Regions from separate parts of the Paenibacillus sp. FSL R10-2782 genome, predicted to be linked through region 1. Evidence: riboswitches for the same ligand, from Rfam matches in the RefSeq annotation. Region 1 holds a riboswitch; each other region holds the start of a gene.
The links. A riboswitch is a leader RNA that binds a small molecule or an ion and turns the genes downstream of it on or off. The one in region 1 is predicted to bind cyclic di-GMP.

Region 1 (4,507 bases):
TAAGTATCTTGAATTGGTGCATGGAAAATGATACTAAACCCTTGCTTATAATCCGATGATAACGGAATAAGCTCATAATCTGCGGGAGCTTGAAGCTCCGTTTTTCCGTCAGCGGATTGGATTTTCAAAGTGTTCGGCAACAAGGCCAAGCCGTCGTTGGGAAATACATCCTTGATGACGATATCGTTCATAGTATATAGATCTTCATTGATGGTAATAACCCAAGGTATGAATTTTGCGTTGTAGTTCGGCTCCTTGGATTCTTTAATAATAATTCCACTTTTAAGTTGTGCGGTGGCATCCTTAGAGACTCCACCCGAAGTCACACGGTTCGTTACCTTATCATCTTGGTATACACGTTCTTTGGCTTTCGTTTGATAACGAATGGTATAGGCTGTATCTACATCGGAGTTGAATTGGAGATCAAAACCGTTGCTGTCCAGATCATTCGTAACCGGAGAGACGGTATATTCTGAGGATGGAAGTACCTCTTGAGTGTCGTCTTTGTATATTTCAAGTGAAGCGGGAAGCCATACCTGACTATTGTTGAACCGATCACTTAACAAGGCTTTGTCGGCAGGTATTTTCTTTTCGCTGAAGTTGTACTTGATCACCCAAGATACCGTTTGTGTAACAGGATCGTAGCTTTCCACCTTCTTGGACAAAAATTCTCCGCGATCAACCTGTACGGTAGCGGTAGCAGAGACACCATTCATAGAGTCTCCCGAAAAAGTAGCTGTGTTGGAGAAACGGGTTTCGTCACTTGTAATATCTGTGGAATATTGAATCTGATAGGCTTGGCTAATGCTCGCGTCTTTAAAACGAATAACAAAGCCCGTACCGGCTTGATCTGGTTCGAGCGTATACTTATCCTCGCTGATTTGGTCCTTAACTACCGTCGAGCCGTCAATATTGACTTGCAGATTATACAATTGGAAGGTGTCTCGCAGCAGCTCCAGCCCTTGAGGAGTCGGGTCTGTTACGATCGCATTCTTTACGGTGTCCAATTGTGTATTCACATTAATGGCCCAGTCAATCTTGTTTTTGCCGTTAGCTTTTCCTTGTTTGCTTATTGGGGGCCCAGAAGCGGGTTTGATGTTGACGATGGATGTTTGTACCCCAATCTTAATTGGAGTCGCAATAATGACTTCTGTGCTGCCCTTTGCAACTTCCTTACTGAACTCGGTTTTTACTTGCAGTTTTCCGCTTACGTTGGAATGATTCTCTACGTAATCGTTAAAGGTCATAATGACTTTCCCTTGGCGATCTACCGTAAAGGTACCAACCTCTCCATCTGTTGAAATTAACGGAGATGAGATATCTGTGTAAATTTCAAATTGTTCCGGCAAGTTAAAGGTGAAGATATCTCCTTCTTTATACTGATTGTCCGGAATCTCCCATTCATAGCTCAGCTGGACTGCCGCGCCAATATCCACACGGACGCCAGGATTATCCACAGCATCAATGATACGGCCAGTTTCATCCGTCAAGATCAGCTTGGTTAAAATATTGTCTACTTGAACTGAGCTGGCCGCTGCCTGAATCATAGGAGCTATGCTGGGAGGTGCCTCTAATGGTTCAGGGTTTGGAATACCGTATACATCTCCCATAACTGTATTCGCAGGATCGCTTACAGCGCTATCTGATACAGCCGTGGTTGAAGTGTCTGCGTAAGCCAGCGCTGCACTAAAAAAGCTTTGGAAAATAAGCAATAGTACAATGATCGTTACATTTATTTTTGTTCTCATACTCTTAAGTAAGTCTCCTATTCATCATATTATTATGGAAAGTACCCGGGCGGTTTTGGTTCCCCCCTCTTTTTTTGTCCCGGAAATAGTATATTCAACACGTTAGTTTTTAAATGACTGACTAGGTATACAATACCTTCCTTATCTCAACAATTTCTCAACAAGAATAGAAAAAAGCCCTGATCGCAGTGATCAGGGCTTACTATAAAAAAATTAATATTGTTTTGTTTTTGTATATTTGGAGGGCTCTTTGGCCATTGCAAACTTCTGTTTTCCGTCTTTTAGAGCGGCATCTACTGTAGTGTCAATGATAACCCATTGATTGTTGATATTGACTTCATTCCAGGCGTGGTAGGTTTTCACATAGGAGGATTCACCCATAACCAGCTTGGTTGGAACATCCACACTTCGAAGCATGGCGGCGAACAGTGAAGCATATCCATAGCAAATGTCTTTTTGCGCAACCAGTGTGCGATCAATTTGTGGAAGATAGTCAGTTGATAGGGTGAAGGACTGGTTGGAATCGTATTTAATATGACTAATAACATACTCGTAAATACGTTTCACCTTTTCATCATCTGTCGTGGCACCCTTGGTTAATTCTCTGGCCTTCCGAATCGCCTGATTTGTATCGCTCCAGTCAATATTTTGAACAGAATTGAGGTATATGGTTTTACTGTCGTTCAAATTTAACTGGACTGTTTCTTCACCTATCACATTATACTGATTGCCAGTTAGCTGTTCCAATAAGCGAATGTTATAACTGCCATTGCCCATTTGAAGAGCGAATGCTTCCTCAGGTTTGCTCGAATTCAGATAATAAGAGTATTTCTCCGCATCCTTGGTAATTACGATCTTGGTTTTGACATTGGAGTTGACAGGATAACGTATACTAACAATACCGCGGTTTACGTTGTTTTGATTCAGCCATGCCTGACTTTCGGCAGCAAATGCTGTCGTATGTAGGGGGATGGATAACAAAAAAACTAAAATTAGTAAAAAAAACGACATTTTCCTCATAGAAAAACTTCCTTTCGGCGGCCAGGCTGCCATCTAAAAAAAGAAGGCCCTATAGCTTTGCGTCCCTGCCTTTCGACAGGTTTGCTATTATCGTATAAAGTTTTTTAGGAAAAAAAGACACGACAAAAAGCCTCTCCAACCGGTAGCTGGCTGCCATCTTAAAAAGAAGGCCCTGTAGCTTTGCGTCCCTGGCTTTCGACAGGTTTGCCATTTATCCTGAACAGTCTATATCTATCATTCTATCAGTTGGGCTCCCGATCAGGCAAGCACAATCTCGGTTTTTCTCTGTTTTTCGACAAAGTCATTGGATAGATGAGATTATAGTTTGGTTCGATTCCCCCATTTTTTGCGGAAGGAATGTGGGGTTTCTCCGACATGTTCCTTGAACAGGTTGATAAAGTGGCTGGTGTTGGGAATACCTACAAACCGTGCGATATCCACAATGGATTCGTCACTGGTTTTGAGCCAGCCTTGAGCCGCTGTGATGCGGACATTAATGAGATAATCAATAGGAGAAAATCCGATCTGTTTCTTGAAGTTTTTAGCGAGATTGAATTTGTTTAACTCAAACATGTCTGCCAGAGAATCCAGCGTAATTCGTTCACTGTAGGATCGATCCAAATATTGCTGAACCTTGCGTATCTCGGTGATCGTATCCTGGTTTACATACGGATGATCGTACGGGTGCTGCAAAATATACGTCAGCAACTCACCGATGAGTCTGGATGTAAACAGCTCAGCAGAGAGAGTTCTGTCAGATTGTACGCATAACAGGGAACGCAGCTTGTCCAATATGATGCATGGATCGTTGAGTGTTATTACAGGCTTGTTGTGTTTGGCAAATTGTTCATAGAAATTGTCGATCAGATTGCCGTACACATTTACACTGATAAACTCCCATGCTTCATGACCAGCGGTGCTGTACTGTACGTATTCCTCACAACTAACGAAAAACATATCATGAGGCTTCAATATGTATTTTTTCTCCCGGTACAGCAATTCCCCTTGTCCTGATAACGTAAAAACGAGCAAGAACGAAGTAAGCTCCTTCCGTTCCATGGCATAAGCAGATGTTTTTTTGAAATAACCTATTTCCTGTATATAAAAAAGGGATTTCTTGGCAAAAGCGGAGGGAGTACGTGCAATGATTACTGGATCGCTGCTCCAAGGGATGCCATTCCCGTTGTTTTTTTGGTCTGTTGTCATATCCAATTCCTTTACAAAAGAGCAAATTTATCAAGCTAATGGCTGTTTGTTTAACAAACTAAATGGTGGTTTGCACATGATTTCCTATTTATACGGTTTTATTTTATCACATCACATAAATGCATGTAGCGAATAATATTTTGAATTATTTCCCATTTTAATTCAGGTGTACTATTATGGTGTATACAGCCCCGTTTCCTCCATAGTTTAACTCATTTATTCCTACGAAAAAGATAAATCATGTTGAAAAAATTCGGAGATGCCATGGGTTCAATTCATTTCTGGGATAAACTCCAGGAAAGGATACTAAAGGTATTCTATGCCCATTCCACCTTCCATCGCGCATATCCTTTCGTTTTAAAAAAAATGGGTCTTTGTTCTAGCGAAATAGTTCATTAGGCTTATCATGGAAAAAATTAGATTGGGTCCAATGTTGTGATTTTGTTCACAAATATGTAGGCGCACAAGGGAGATATATGAATTTTTTTTATGCTGATTTGTGCATTGTTAATATATGTTAATTGTATGATAAA
Region 2 (4,507 bases), 770 kb from region 1:
TTTTTGAAATTATATGCACTGCCTGTGCCGGAAACCCCGGCAATCTGAATGATACCGGACAACTGATGATTTGAAAATACAGCCATTTGGGGAACGGCTTTACCCGCATCCAAAATCCGTACACGGAATATCATCCCGTTGGGAGGAACCTGATCCAGCTTGTACTGGAGTGATAGTTCAGGATTCATGGACGCATTTAAACCGGGAGGAATATCTCCACTGCTGAGCAATACCGGAGCCGTTGTACTTTCTGCTATGGACATCGCTGACGATGCTCCTTTAGCAGACGACTCGGTGGAGGCCGCCGAAATATTGACATTGTCCTTACCAACCATACCTTTAAATTCTGCTGAAGAGTCATCCCGCTGACCAATCTTCCATACCGGACTGGCCGCCGCTACTTTAATCGTCTGAAGTTCTTCACTCTTGGGAGGCGTATGAATAAACCAGGCAATCAGCGCTATAGCTGCGACCCCTAGCAGCCCGGCCAATACTACTATATACCTTTGGGTCAACCAATTTTTCATCATTGTGCTCCACCCTCTCTCCTCAAAATTTTTGGCGGGGAAAGAGTATATATCAAGGAAGAAACAAAGCGTTGCCGGGAATTACCGCTTTCGCTTCATGCTGACTTTCCCACATCAGACGTGCCATTGCGTCGCCTTTTTCATCATAATATTCAACTTTCAAATCTGCCATTTTGCCTGCTTGCAAGGTAATGCTGCCCTTGCGTTCCGTCCAGCTTTGTTTGAACCAGCTATCAATAACCAGCTTGCCGTCTACCCATACACGAATACCATCATCAGAAATCGTGGTAAACGTATAGGTCTCACTGTATTGCGGCTTGATTTTGCCCGTCCAGCGGACCGAGAACTGATCAGCCTTCACCTTGGGATCAGGCGAGGCCGCACGCCAGTTATAATCCAGCATACTGTCTGTACGAACCAAAACAGTGGTGCCGTCCAGATCCATACTGTTAAAATATTCACCCCGCAACCCGTTCGCATAAACCATATCCGGAACGGAAGGCGGGGTTGGTTTACTTACCACTGGCGGAGCCGGAGTTGGATCGTTTGACCCCGTGTCCGGTACGGTCGGTAGCTCCGTGTCAGGTTCTTTCATCGCAGCTAATCCTTTTTTCACATCATCCCGCGTCAAGCTTGTCGAATCATTCATATAATCCTGAATCTGATCCGTCGTGTTATTTTCGGTCAGCATCTTGCCCCAGGTCATGGAATACACCCATTTTGGCTGAGCCTGCATCACCTCGGGACTGGGTACCTCACCATGTTCCCCAATGGCAATCGGCTTATTCCGTGCCAGTCCGAGCAGTCCTTCGTAATGGCTTTGCTTAAAATCATGGTTGTAAATGTCTACAGCCAAAATATCCACTTTGTCATCCCCCGGATATTTCGGGGTATATGGGACAGTGTACGAATTAGGCGCATTCGGACTCCATACCCACAGCAGATTGTTCAGTTGATGCGTGTTTGCAAAACGGTCATACATGATATCCCATAGCTGATTGAAATTGTTTTTATTTCCCCACCAGAACCAGTCGCCGTTCATTTCGTGGTAAGGTCTCCATAATACTGGAACTCCTGCATCACGAAGCTGCTTTAACGATATAGCGACCTTATCCAGATCGGCAATGAGAAGATTATACTGCGCAGTACCCGGCGTCACATATTTATTAAACTCCGCCTGGCTTACTTTCGCCTGCACATTAGCCCAAGTCAGTGGTTTACCCGGCAGCGGTTCATGATAAGTCATTGTAACCATGCCGCCATCTCTACTCCAACGTATGGCGCTATCGACGACATTTTTACGTTGTGCTGCCTCCGTAGTGGCGGACTGACCGGAGATGGCCCCCATCTCGTAGCCATGTACACCAACATACGCCTTACTGATTTTTTGGACCTTGTTGCTTAATTCATCCGGACTTTCCAAATAGTCATGTTGACCTGTGACCATTTTTTTCCCGGAGATGCTGATCAAATAGCTGTATAGTTCACGGGCCTCAGCAGAAGCGTCCGAATTAACAGGCTGTAATGTGGCAGCATTCGCCACGGACAGAGATTCACCGAAACCGACAGGCAACAAAGAAAAAAGCATAACAACGGGGAGTACACTGCGTATCCATCGATACACAGGGGTAAAATAGGGGCTCACTCTCGCTCTTCCTTTCGGTAGCCAGGCTGCCATCCTCACGGAAGGCCCTTTAGCTTTGCGTACCTGCCTTTCAACAGGGCTGCGTTTATCGTGGAAGGAGTTTGGATTCCTTCTTACCCTAAGTATCGACTTTTTTTTACCAAAATTTAATAGGTCATGTTTATGAATTTACAGATTTTCGTGTATTTTCGACAGTTTGAGCTAAATAACTTCATAAATGAGTCTTTTTTTCATCTTTCAGGATTTCGCAAAATATTTATGAAATAAACTTGTGACGGGAAATTTCATCCCAATCCATGCAAAAACGGACAATATCCTCTTCGATCAACTCAGAACCTGTCTGTACCTCGATCAATTCCACATCAGTCACGGCTAAAATACTATGCTTCGTCCCTTCTGGAATACGAACCACATCACCAGCCTTCACCTTATGCAGCTTTTCATTCAAAATAATTTCCGCTTCACCGCTAATAATGGTCCAAATTTCACTCCGTTTGAAATGAAGCTGGTAGCTGATATTTTTGCCTTGCAGCACACGGATTCGCTTGGTCAATACCTCGTTGCCCTCGTCATACTTCACATAATCCACTACCCGATAATGCCCCCAACGGCGCTCTTCGTACATTGGACGCTGATTATGAGCCTTGAGCACTTCCTTGATGCGCGGACTTTCCGCCTTATTGGTCACAAGGATGCCATCCGGGCTGGCAGCTACGATCAGATCATTCGTTCCAATGATTGCCACGGGGATATCCAGTTCGTTGATAAGGCTCGTATTGACGCAATCCTCCGTGACTACGCCTCTGCCCACTTGCTGATGTGACATTTCTTCCGTTAAGGTGTTCCAAGTACCTAAATCCTTCCAGAATCCATCATACGGGAGAACAACGATGTCCTGCTCCTTCTCGACTACCTCATAGTCAAAGCTGATTTTTTCCAGAGAAGAATATTGCTTTTGCATTTCTTCATAGTTCAGCGGCAAACCTTTGGATGCCAAGATATCGAGCAAGTAACCCAATTTGAATGCAAAAACCCCGCAGTTCCATAGAGCATTGCGTTCCATCAGACGCTCCGCCTGCTCCCGGTCGGGTTTCTCTTGAAAATGGCTCACTTCGCGGTAGCCTGTGCTACCTTGTGTGGCATCATTTTTCGGTATAATGTAACCATATTTCTCAGAGGGATAGGAAGGGACAACCCCGATTAGTGCAAGCTTGCCTTCACTCTCCTGAAGAGTATGTTCCAACTGGGCGACTGTAGCAAAGAAAGCATCCTCTACATAGGGATCTACCGGCAATATAGCAACAATTTCATCGGGCGAAACTCCAACGATGGAATATAGATAAGTCGCTGTCAGCGCAATGGCAGGAAAGGTATCTCTTCGCTCCGGCTCAACAATGATGCGCGTATCCTGCCCAACCTGACTCTGAATCATTTCAACCTGCGCTCTCCCTGTTGCAATAAACGAGGATTCGGACAAGCCGTTATCCCCCAGTTGTCTCCACACCCGCTGCACCATAGATTCCGAATTACCCTCTGGACTCTCCAGCACCTTCAAAAATTGTTTGGAACGGGAATCGTTGGACAAAGGCCATAATCTCTTACCGGAACCACCAGACAAAAGTACGAGCTTCATAACTCTCCACTTCCTCTCTAAATGTATGGGTGATCGGATGGGGCAAAGTTGAGTAGCCCGAGCCCGCTACGGGATGGATTTGATCTTACGATCGCTGTTGCTACTCCAGATTCAAATCCATCCCTGCGCTACTCAAAAATGCATCATGCCGATCATACCGTGTATTGCAAAAGGCACAACCGGACGATTCATGTCCGGTCAGCCTGTAAAGACGCTCGCGTGCTTGCAGGCTTCAAGTATCAGTCGGCCCTGCCACGCCCTTGCTCGGAAGGAGCAGCATAGAGTAAACACATGACAGCCCCGCAGGAGTAGCATAGCGCATTCTCACAGTAGCCTTGCTCCGCAGGAGCGGCGCGGCTTTGATCCGAAGGAGCGGCTTCACTGAGCCGCTCCTTCGGATCTGCCCTTCCTACCTCCCCCCATAAGGTGGGAGGTTAAAAATCGTGACTCCATGCGGTAAAAGCAACGGAGCGGGCAGAATTGTTCTGAAGAAGCGTCAGCGTTTGCCTTTATCCCCGGATTTTAACCTTTGAATGTTTTATACAATCAAGAAAATCCGGGGGTAACAGCAATCGGAAGAACAATCTGCACGCGTAGCGCCTCCAACACCACCACAGTCACTTTTTAATGTTCCACTTTTATATCCGTCACTTTTTAAGCTTCCACCTTATCCCGATTCCACCCACTCATCCGCGGACGACC
Region 3 (4,507 bases), 2.4 Mb from region 1:
CAGGCGAATATCGCTACGAAGTGGTGGCCGGCCTTTCGGACCGCAGGTAGTATCACTGCAACGATTGATGAACGTATTCGCCATTTGGATCAACGGACGATTCACCTCTATCAGGTGCATTCGCCTTACTCCTTTGCTTCGGTTGGCGCCGTGATGAATGCGATGGCTAAACTGGTTGGGCAGGGAAAGATTAAATATGTGGGCGTAAGCAACTTTTCCGCGCAACAAATACGTGAAGCCGATCGTGTGCTGCGTGAGCACGGCCTTCGCCTAGTTTCGAATCAAGTGAAATACAGCCTGCTCGACCGGAGAATCGAACAGAACGGAATTCTGGACACGGCTAAAGAGCTTGGTGTGGCGATCATCGCATACTCTCCGTTAATGCAGGGGATCTTAAGTGGGAAATTCCATAAAAATCCTTCTCTAGTCAAGTCGATCAAGGGTCCGCGCAAGTGGACGGCGGCATTCCGGGATTCGGGGCTGCGGAGATCGAAGCCGCTGATTGAAACATTGGAACAGCTGGCTCAACAATATAACGTGTCGCCAACGCAGATTGCTCTGAATTGGCTGATTAACGCTCACGGAGAGAACGTATTTGCGATACCTGGGGCTTCAAAAGTACATCATGCTGAGGAAAATGTGAAGGCGATGCAGTTTACCTTGACAGCCGGTGAAATTGAGATGGTCAGCCATGTTTCCAACCAGGTGCTGAGATCGAAGTAATCGTGGCAAAAACACTGGAATATTTCGTTGGAAAATGAACTTCGCCTGTACGCTGTCTAACATTTCTATGACCAGGGCGATATTGCCCATGTACGCTCCTTGACGCTTGGTTGACATTAATGCTTTGTTCACAGGCGCGACATTTCTTGCAAGGACAAGGACATTCTTTTCTTTGGGGTGCTACGCTTTGTGACTAGACCCTGGATATATTCTCCACAGTAAGCTTACTTGTTCTTAATCAGTCCAACTACACTCACTAAGTAAAATGAACTGGAGTTGTCGGATGACAGAAATTTAGTGGCTTGCTGAAGTATTTTAATCGGCAGCTAACAACGTATTGTGAAACTATGTCAAAATAAATGTTTTGAGAACCCAAGGTCAGATCCTACCGAATGTAGGAGGAAGAAGCATAAGAGCATACTCAAAAGATGTAAAAAAATATACGAAAGTAATTCCCGTTAATCGTAAACACCTCGAAAGTGGTGGACACAAAGCCATGGGTCTAAAGCTGGATTAAACAGCCATGATTGCCAGGTTGCCGAAGGAAACCGGGCGAAGTCTGCTGTCTGTTCCTGTGTTTTTTCTATGGGAACAGGCTTCTTTTATTTGTAGTGGAAATGATTTTTTGGAATATGGAGTAGAACGCATGAAATGATTAACAAACGGAGGGGATTTTATGCAAACGAGCGTAGTAAGTTTCAAGGAGTATCCGTTAAGTTCCTATCAGAAAGATATATGGTTCGAACAGTGCATGTACCCTGGAAAGCCTATTTACAATATCGGTGGGTATGTTGAGGTTAAAGGAAACCTGAATACAGCTATCATTAGGCAGTCCATGCAGTTATTAATCACACAGAATGATTCTCTGAGTACCCGTTTTATTGATAAAAAGGGAGAGCCTTATTTAACATTTTTGCCGGAAGCTGACTATGAAGTTGCGTTTCATGATTTTTCAGTAAAGGAAAATCCAAACTCTTTTTGCATTAACTGGATGAAAAATGAGTTTTTAAAACCTTTTCAACCAGAGGACTTCTATTTTCAATTTGTTTTGTTGAAAGGTGCCCCGAACACATACTTCATTTTACTTAAAGTTCATCATTTGGTGATCGACGGATGGGGATTTGCTCTCTTAATCAGTCAAATGTTTGACAATTACAATAAATTGGTGCAAGGAATTGGCGAAATGAACAGAACGGTCTATTCCTATGCTGATTTTATTTCCGATAATCAGAATTATCTGAATTCTCCGGCCTTTTTAAAAGACAGGGCGTTCTGGCAGAACAAATACCTGACCATTCCCGAGCCTCTGTTGAGCAGAGGCATGGATGTCGATGATGGTGACGGCGATTCCGTTTGGAGTGATCGGCGAACCTTAACTATAAACAAGGCGTTATACAATCAAATGATTGAATTTTGCAAAGAGGAAGGATGCTCGTCGTTCCACTATTTTTTAGGCATACTGTTCCTGTATTTCAGCAAGATTTGCAATCGGAACGAAATGGTGATCGGCGTCCCGGTTTTTAATCGGAGCAAAGCGAAATATAAGCAGACGATGGGACATTTCGCCAACGTGCTGCCGCTGCGGATCAGCCCCGAGAAAGATATAAGCTTCAAAGAACTGATTAAGAGCATCAAACGTGAGCTTATGCAATGCTATCGTCATCAGAAAATGTCTTTCGGTGAAATTTACCGGGCGGTTTACGAGAACAGCAATGAGAAAGGAAAACTGTTTGATATATCGCTTTCTTTCGAAGAACAGGAAACGAGAGAAGCATTGATCGGCGCAGCAAGCCGGATTGTAAGTATGCCGCATCATCATGAAAGAAATGCACTCAATCTCCTGATATGGGGACAAGAAGGTGAAGCGGATGTAGCCGTTAATTTTGACTATCAGATACAGGCTTTTGAAAGATTCATCTCCATTGATAACGTTATCTCCCACTTTGAATATTTATTTGCTCAAGTCATGGAGCAAAGTGAAACTCTTATTTCGCAAATCGAAATCGTGCCAGAGGAAGAAAGGGGTACGCTAGTTCGCGGTTTTAACCATACGGAGGCGGAATATCCAAAGGATCACACGATTCAGGGACTGTTTGAGGAACGAGCGGAACAAAGAGCAGATCATCCGGCTTTGGTCTGGGGAGAGCAAACGCTGACCTACCGGGAGCTGAACGAGCAGGCCAATCGGCTGGCTACAATCTTAAGAGAGCATGGAGTGAAGCCGGATGATATCGTCGCCATCATGGCGGAGCGTTCCATGGAAATGGTCATAGGCATCCTGGGAACACTCAAAGCGGGCGGAGCCTACCTGCCGATAGATCCGAATTATCCGGAGGAACGGATTCACTACATGCTGGAGGACAGCAGTGCGTCCATTGTACTGACGCAAAAGCATCTCCGGGACAAGCTCACCTATCACGGGGCAATCATGGACTTGGATGGCGAAAGCCTAAGACATATAGAACCGGACGGCAGTGCCAATCCAGAGCCTGTTAACAAGCCGGAGGATTTGTCTTATATCATCTATACCTCGGGTTCCACGGGGAAACCCAAAGGGGTCATGGTAGAACACCGGGGAATCATTAACCTCCAGCATTTCTTCCAGGAACAATGGGGCGTGGACGGATCGGACCGGATGCTGCAATTTGCCAGCAGCTCGTTTGATGCCTCGGTCTGGGAAATGTTCACGATTTTGCTGGGAGGCGGAACGCTGTATCTGGTTTCGCGGGATATTATTAATAATCTGAATGAATTTGCACGCTTCATGAACGAAAACCAAATTACGATTGCGCTGCTGCCTCCTACTTATCTGGCAGGGATTGAGCCGGACAGGCTGCCGACGCTGAAAAAACTGGTGACGGGTGGATCAGCGATTACCAAAGAGCTGGTGACGCGGTGGAAGGACAGCGTGGAGTATATGAACGCCTATGGTCCGAGCGAATCGAGCGTAATTGCAACCGCGTGGACGTACCGGGAAGAGGATATGGGATATGCCTCGGTGCCAATTGGTAAACCGATTGCCAATACGCGGATTTATATTATGGACAGGAACCAAAAGCTGCTGCCGCTGGGAGCAGCCGGGGAAATGTGCATTGCGGGAGACGGATTGGCCAGGGGGTATCTGCACCGACCGGAGCTGACGGCGGAGAAATTTGTAGCGAATCCTTACGAGGGTGGAGAGAAGCTGTACCGCACAGGCGATCTGGTGCGCTGGCTGCCGGACGGGAATATCGAATTTTTGGGAAGAATCGACGATCAGGTGAAAATTCGGGGCTTCCGCATTGAGCTGGGGGAAATCGAAGCGCAGCTAATGAAGCATCCGCTTGTCCGGGAGGTAGCGGTGATCGCGAGGGAAGACGAGCAAGGGGAGAAGTATCTGGCGGCGTATTTTACAGCAGAGGGCGAGCCGGGAGCAGAGGAGCTGCGGGAACAGCTTATGCAGGAGCTGCCTGATTATATGGTGCCGTCCAGCTTTATGCAGCTGGATGACATGCCGATGACTCCGAGCGGAAAAATGGACAGGAAGGCATTGCCCGAGCCCGATCTGAGCGTGAATGCAACGGAGGAATATGTGGCACCGAGAGACAAAATAGAGGAAATATTGGCTGAAATATGGGGAAAAGTCCTGAAAGTCGAACGGGTAGGCATTAAGGATCACTTTCTGAATCTGGGGGGAGATTCTATTAAAGCCATCCAGATCGTGTCCAAGCTTCACGATTATAAGCTAAAGCTGCAACTGAAGGAACTTTTTGACCATCCTGTGATTGAACAATTGAGTGCCTAT

Region 2: it holds a riboswitch for cyclic di-GMP, as region 1 does, so the genes downstream of both, NST83_RS05850 (glycosyl hydrolase) here and NST83_RS02315 (transglutaminase-like domain-containing protein) in region 1, are expected to answer to the same signal.
Region 3: it holds a riboswitch for cyclic di-GMP, as region 1 does, so the genes downstream of both, NST83_RS13185 (amino acid adenylation domain-containing protein) here and NST83_RS02315 (transglutaminase-like domain-containing protein) in region 1, are expected to answer to the same signal.

Annotation. Positions count from the first base shown of each region.
Region 1 covers NZ_CP151951.1:511,914-516,420, forward strand. The annotation lists gene NST83_RS02310 (collagen binding domain-containing protein) at 1-1,748, opposite strand, end outside; gene NST83_RS02315 (transglutaminase-like domain-containing protein) at 1,962-2,768, opposite strand; cyclic di-GMP riboswitch class I at 2,782-2,864, opposite strand; cyclic di-GMP riboswitch class I at 2,907-2,987, opposite strand; gene NST83_RS02320 (AraC family transcriptional regulator) at 3,087-3,974, opposite strand.
Region 2 covers NZ_CP151951.1:1,279,568-1,284,074, reverse strand. The annotation lists gene NST83_RS05855 (hypothetical protein) at 1-530, opposite strand, end outside; gene NST83_RS05850 (glycosyl hydrolase) at 580-2,205, opposite strand; cyclic di-GMP riboswitch class I at 2,186-2,266, opposite strand; gene NST83_RS05845 (sugar phosphate nucleotidyltransferase) at 2,429-3,805, opposite strand; gene NST83_RS05840 (hypothetical protein) at 3,854-4,087, shown strand; gene NST83_RS05835 (UDP-glucose/GDP-mannose dehydrogenase family protein) at 4,460-4,507, opposite strand, start outside.
Region 3 covers NZ_CP151951.1:2,929,624-2,934,130, reverse strand. The annotation lists gene NST83_RS13190 (aldo/keto reductase) at 1-723, shown strand, start outside; cyclic di-GMP riboswitch class I at 1,177-1,266, shown strand; gene NST83_RS13185 (amino acid adenylation domain-containing protein) at 1,400-4,507, shown strand, end outside.